Regions from separate parts of the Sodalis sp. RH24 genome, predicted to be linked through region 1. Evidence: predicted binding sites of a transcription regulator. Region 1 holds the regulator's gene; the other holds the start of a gene.
The links. The regulator ArgR, encoded in region 1, controls arginine synthesis, uptake and breakdown. The targets are predictions, from matches to a motif close to ANTGAATAAAAATACANT.

Region 1 (3,415 bases):
AGCGCCTGCTGTTCGAACGCGCTCAAGGTACCGATGGATTGACGTTCTTCCAGCCCTTGTCTGCCCAACAACAGCGGTTGGGCAAAGAAACGGGTAAATTCGCCGTCCCCTTCAACGTACGCGCATTCCACCACGCCGGCTTCACCCTGCATGGCGCGCACCAACGACAAGCCGAACCGCGCCGCCGCCTGGCCCATTGATAACGTGGCCGAACCGCCGCCGGCTTTCGCTTCCACGACCTCGGTGCCGGCATTCTGGATACGGCGGGTGAGATCGGCGATTTCCTGCTCGCTGAAGCTCACGCCTTTCACCTGTGACAATAAAGGCAGGATAGTGACGCCGGAATGGCCGCCAATCACACGCACTTCCACGTCCTCGGGCCGCAAGCCTTTCAGCTCGGCGACAAAAGTATTGGAACGGATGATATCCAGGGTAGTGACGCCGAAAAGCTTGCGTTTGTCATACACCCCGGCTTTCTTCAGCGCTTCAGCGGCAATCGCCACGGTGGTATTGACGGGATTGGTGATAATGCCGATTAACGCCGTGGGACAGGCTTTCGCCACCTGGTTGATCAGGTTGCGTACAATGCCCGCATTGACGTTAAACAGATCGGCGCGATCCATGCCGGGCTTACGCGCCACGCCGGCGGAAATAAGAACGATGTCCGCCCCTGCCAAGGCGGGGGTTGCGTCCTCGCCGCTAAAGCCCTTAATCTTGACCGCGGTGGGAATATGGCTGAGATCGACCGCCACGCCGGGCGTTACGGGGGCGATGTCATAAAGAGAGAGTTCTGAACCTGGAGGGAGCTGGGTTTTGAGCAACAGGGCAAGGGCCTGGCCTATGCCACCCGCTGCGCCGAGAACTGCGACTTTCATTCTAATCTCCTTATTATTATAGGAAAAATTAAATGCCGTCAAATCATCTGGTTATGATCATAGAGACATAAACGGGTAAAAACAAATCAGCGATCGCAAATTTGAGAATTGACGCATTAACTTCCCTTTTTTATCCCTATTAGCCGCCCGAATTCCCATGCCGGATGACCTCACCGGATAATGCCTGTCGCCGCCGTTCAATACCCGTGGTTAGCGTCCACACTACACCGACAGCAATGGTTAAAACAACATCAAATTAATAACATTCTCTTTACTTTTAACGGCCATGAAATATGGGAGCCCGGTCATGGTCGGTTTGAATAGATATTGCTAAGCTGATTGTTTTGCCGACTTAATTTGGCCATCCTGGCGGTGGCTGCGCATTGTTATTGCATAAAAATGCAAATTTATGCATAATTCGTCGTACAATACTGGCTACTGGTTTGGGAAAATATGCGCAACCACTTTAAACAAGAAGAACTGGTGAAAGCTTTTAAGGCCTTGCTTAAGGAAGAGAAATTCAGCTCCCAAGGTGAAATCGTTTTTGCATTGCAAGAACAGGGATTTGAAAATATTAACCAGTCCAAGGTATCAAGGATGCTGACTAAATTCGGCGCGGTAAGGACCCGCAACGCGAAGATGGAAATGGTCTATTGCCTGCCGGCGGAACTGGGCGTGCCCACCACCAGCAGTCCGCTGAAAAACCTGGTGCTGGATGTCGATCACAACGACGCGGTTATCGTTATCCATACCAGTCCCGGCGCCGCCCAGCTTATCGCGCGGCTGCTGGATTCCCTGGGTAAATCCGAAGGCATCCTGGGCACCATAGCCGGGGACGATACGATCTTTACCACCCCCGCCAAGGGTTTTAGCGTAAAGCAGCTTTACGAAGCCATCCTTATTCTGTTTGAACAGGAACTCTAAGCCGACGATCGGGCGCTTTATAACGCCAGCGCCTAACATTCGTGCTTTTCATCTCTTTTATGCCGCTGCAAAAGCGTCATCACGCCACAAATGATGCTGCCTTTGTGGCCCTAAGCCCCGCTAATATTCTCTCTAGGGTTTCACCGCGGCGGTTTCCACCGCCGGAAGCCGGCCAGACAGCACGTTTGGCTAAAAACCGCTATCTGATTGAAATTACAATTATTTAACATTAATTGTATATTATTCAACCACTTTTAATAGCTTTTTCTTATATCATGCGAAAGTACAGAAATAAAGTTTCATAATAAATTATGAGCAAACTACTAATACCTGCCGTTACTAGTGTATACTTTGTTTCGTGATGAACATCACGTTTTACATCCTGTTGTCAGCAATAAAGAACAGCATGAAGAACGTCAGTCAAAAGAATAGTAGAGGTATAAAACATGAAAATTAAAACCGCAGTATCACTGATGACCGTAATGTCAGCCTTATCTTTCGGCGCCTTCGCCGCAGAATCAATCTCGCAGGATCAGGCCAGCGGCTTGCATTCGTTCGGCACCGTAAGCGTAGGCGGGATCGCGGGTGCGCCTTCCGACATCCATCAGGCGCTGAATCAAGCTGCTCAAGCCAAAGGCGCAACGGCATACCACATCACGGAAGCCCGTGAAAATGATACCTGGCACGCCACGGCCGAGTTGTATAAATAAGCGCATGGATGGAGGGCACCGGCAGCGACTTGCCGCCGCGCCCTGGGCTGAATTGCTGAAAGCCGGCGGGTTCGTCAAGGCTTGAAACAATAATCAATAACGCAGTGCAGAAAGAGTTTACTCCAGAAGTCAAAGCGGTTATGCCGTCGTCGCCCTCAGTTATTCCTGTGTCCAGTAATAACCCAAGACGCGGACAGCCGATTCCCTCTCGTCGTCCTATCCGGCGAACCTTTTCCCCCGCTTGCGGGGGTTTTTTTTGGCTTGCGCACGGCGCCTACACCGCCAGGCCGGCTTTCAGGTTTAACTGCGCCAGCAGTTTTTCATGAATGCCGCCGAAGCCGCCGTTGCTCATCACCAGAATGTAATCGCCCGGTTGCGACGTCTTGACAATCATTTCCACCAGCGTATCGACATCGGCGCTCCAATGCGCCGGCTGTACGCACGCCTCCGCCACCTCGCTCACCTGCCAGGGAATATGCTGGGGCTGGAATAAAAATACCTCGTCGGCGCGGCCCAGCGAAGGCGCCAGCTCATTTTTATTCAAGCCCATTTTCATGGTGTTGGAGCGCGGTTCCAGCACCGCCAGAATACGCGCGGTACCGCCAACTTTACTGCGCAACGCGGCTAGGGTCGCCAGGATTGCCGTGGGATGGTGAGCGAAATCATCATAGAGTTTCACGCCGTTGGCAGTCCCTTTAAGCTCAAGACGACGGCGGGCATTGATAAAGGATCCCAACGCCCGGCAGGCATCGGCCGGCTGCACCCCCACGTGACGGGCGGCGGCAATCGCCATCAGGCCATTATGCATATTGTGCTCGCCCACCAGATCCCACTGCACGTCGCCCATCAGCTCGCCTTGCAGGAAGACCTGGAACCGGCTGGCGTCCGCCGCGCTTTTTTTCGCCC
Region 2 (3,415 bases), 510 kb from region 1:
ACGTAGGTGCTGATAACCGAAATAGTATCCGCCAGGGTTTCGCCCTTTTTGCCCAGGGAGGTATTGCCGGCGTCGGAGAACCCGACCACCGAGGCGCCCAGGCGGTGGATGGCGGTTTCAAACGACAGCCTGGTACGGGTGGAGGCTTCAAAAAAACAGCTGGCCACCACTTTATGTTTCAACAGCTCCGGTTGCGGACGGGCTTTCAGGCCGGCTGCGGTGCGCAGTACCAGCTCCAGCTCCTCGCGGTTCAGGTCATTAATGGAAATGATGTGTTTTTGATAAAGGGGGTTAGCCATGTATGTCCTCCTTACGGGTGTCGTTGACGCCGGCCTTGCGCAAGTGTAGATCGCGGTCCGGGATAGCGCGCAAAAAAAAGCCCCTCAACGAGGGGCCTGATACGGATAGATAAAAACGGGCAACGGGAGCAGCAACGGCAGCTGGCCGCCTGCGGGCAGGCGGCGGCAGTCATAGGCAGCAAAAATCACGCAGCTGTTCATTGATCCTCCCGGCAAATTGCCCGGAATTATACGCGCGTGCCGGCACACTTCAAGGGCCAAAACGCCGATATTTATGAATAAGCAAACGATTGGCTTGCTAATCAAAATAAGTGTTAAATAACTCTCTTTTTTCGCGCGCAATCTGATTTATAATGAAACGATATTTCATTTTAAGGAAAAATTATGATCACCGGTAATATCCATCATCTCGATCTCGTGCCTTATCTGCCCGCCAAGCTGCGTGACGCCATCGACTATGTCAAACAACACATTACCAGCGAGACGCCGCTGGGTAAGCATGATATCGACGGCGACCGGGTATTTGTGCTGATCTCCAACGACAGCACCGATCTGCTGGAAAAGCGCCGCGCCGAGTTCCACGCTAAATATCTCGATATCCAGATCGTGCTGGACGGCGTGGAAGGCATGACCTTCAGCAACCTGCCGGCGGGCAAGACGGATACCGACTGGCTGGCGGATAAGGATATTGCCTTCCTGGCCGCGGGCGAGCAGGAAAAACAGTTTGTGATGCAGGCGGGCGACTTTGTGGTGTATTACCCCGGCGAAGTGCATAAACCGCTGTGCGCGGTCGGCGCGCCGGCCCATGTGCGCAAAGCGGTGGTGAAAATCGACACCGCCCTGGTTCGCTGAACAGATAGCACGCCGGCTTATTCCCGCGCGAGCGTTGCCACCATCACCGCTTTGATGGTGTGCAACCGGTTCTCCGCCTGATCGAATACCAGGCTGTGCGCCGATTCAAACACCTCGTCGGTCACTTCCATGCCGCCGGCCAGGCCATATTGTTCGGCCATTTGTTTGCCTACGCCGGTCTGGTCGTCATGGAACGCGGGCAGGCAGTGCAGAAATTTCACCTCTGGGTTGCCGGTCAGCCGGAGCATCGCCATATTGACCTGGTAGGGACGCAGCAGGGCGATACGCTCTCCCCACAGGGCTTTCTCCTCGCCCATGGAAACCCAAACGTCGGTGTAGATAAAATCCACCTCGCGCACGCCCGCCGCGATATCCTCGGTCAGGGTAATATTGCCGCCGCGCTGTTGCGCCAGTTCGCGGCAATGGGCCACCAGCCGCTTATCCGGCCAACAGGCGCTGGGGGCGACCAGGCGTAAATCCAGGCCGGTCAGCGCCGCCGCTTCCAGCATGCTGTTGCCCATATTGTTACGGGCGTCCCCCACGTAGGCGAACGCCATCTGCGCGAAGGTTTTCTGCGGCAGGTGTTCCTGCATGGTCAGCAGATCGGCCAGTAACTGGGTAGGGTGGAACTCGGTGGTTAACCCGTTCCACACCGGCACGCCGGCATGGCGCGCCAGTGTCTCGACGATCTCCTGACCGTAGCCGCGGTATTGAATGCCGTCGTAAAGCCGGCCCAGGACCCGGGCGGTATCCTTAATGGATTCCTTATGTCCGATCTGGCTGCCGCTCGGGCCGAGATAGGTGACGCGCGCGCCCTGATCGAATGCGGCGACTTCGAAAGAGCAGCGGGTGCGGGTCGAGTCTTTTTCGAAGATGAGCGCGATATTTTTACCCGCCAGGCGCGGCGTTTCCCGCCCGGACTGTTTTTCCCGCTTCAGGCTGGCGGCCAGGGCCAGTAATTCATGGATCTCGGCGGGCGTGAAATCCAATAACTTCAGGAAATGACGGTGATAGAACTGGCTCATATGCGGCGTTCTCCGGTCTTAATCAATTGTAAATTGAATTTAAATTCACTTTATATGTATGAATATTCAATTTCAAGTGTTGATATCAATTCTTTCATGTTTAAGCTGGAGCCTTACCCCCGGCTGTGGGAAAATAGGTTCCTAACAGGCCGACCGACGCATTGAGGATTGAGGGCATGGCACATCAATTTCTGGAAGAGCAGCGTGACGAAACGCGTTTGATAATCGAAGAGCTGCTGGAAGATGGCAGCGATCCGGAAGCGCTTTACACCATCGAACACCATCTGTCCGCCGAGAATTTCGATACGCTGGAAAAAGCCGCGGTCGAAGCCTTCAAGCTGGGTTATGAAGTCACCGATGCCGAAGAGCTGGAAGTGGAAGACGGCTCCGTGCTGATGTGCTGCGACGCCGTCAGCGAAATCGCGCTGAACGCGGAACTTATCGACACCCAGGTCGAACAGCTGTTTACCCTGGCCGAGCGCCTGGGCGTCAACTATGACGGCTGGGGCACGTATTTTGAAGACGGCGAAGATGACGAAGACGACGAAGCGGATGAGGACGGCGAAGAGGGGATTGACGGCTCGGCCCCGCCGGCGCGCGGCCTTCTGGATCAGGACGACAACGGCACCCGCCACTAAGGCCATACGCGCCGTCAGATCAAAGGCTTAAGCATCGTGACTTCGCAATCCACATGTCCGGTGTGGCCCATCGGCCCGGCGATATGCCCAAACCCCAGCCGTTCATACAGCGCTATGGCCCGGGTCAGGGTGGCGGTGGTTTCCAGGTAACAGTGGGTAAACCCCTGCCCGCGGGCAAAGTCCAGCGCCTTGAGCGCCAGCTCATGGGCCAGGCCGCGTCCGCGCAGGACCGATAAAAAATACATCTTCTGCAGTTCACATATCCCCACATCCGCGCCGGCCAGCGGGGCAATGCCGCCGCCGCCGGCAATCCTGCCTTCAAACTCAATCACCCAGTACGCGCTGCGCGGCTGGCTGTAGAGCTGGTACAGATTATCCAGGTTCGGGTCGGAGACGGTATAGCCTTTATCCGCCGTCAGGCCGAACTCGGCCGATACCTGGCGAATGACGTCGGCAATGGCATGGTTATCTTCCGGCGTAATGGGGCGCACCAGAATATTGACTGAAGTAGCTGTGGACATCGTCATTACCCAAAAAAGAAAAAAGACACTAAGCGTTCTGGATTTATTGTTATGAGTAATAGCATCGCGCGGGCGGCGGA

Region 2: the regulator ArgR is predicted to act here: its motif matches at 2,209-2,226, upstream of argF (ornithine carbamoyltransferase).

What each region holds. Positions count from the first base shown of each region.
Region 1 covers NZ_CP178729.1:2,632,247-2,635,661, forward strand. The annotation lists gene mdh (malate dehydrogenase) at 1-875, opposite strand, end outside; gene argR (transcriptional regulator ArgR) at 1,329-1,799, shown strand; gene yhcN (peroxide/acid stress response protein YhcN) at 2,246-2,509, shown strand; gene mpl (UDP-N-acetylmuramate:L-alanyl-gamma-D-glutamyl-meso-diaminopimelate ligase) at 2,784-3,415, opposite strand, start outside.
Region 2 covers NZ_CP178729.1:3,146,887-3,150,301, reverse strand. The annotation lists gene pyrB (aspartate carbamoyltransferase) at 1-299, opposite strand, end outside; gene ACL2XG_RS14350 (YhcH/YjgK/YiaL family protein) at 684-1,151, shown strand; gene argF (ornithine carbamoyltransferase) at 1,169-2,176, opposite strand; gene rraB (ribonuclease E inhibitor RraB) at 2,353-2,814, shown strand; gene ACL2XG_RS14335 (GNAT family N-acetyltransferase) at 2,829-3,335, opposite strand.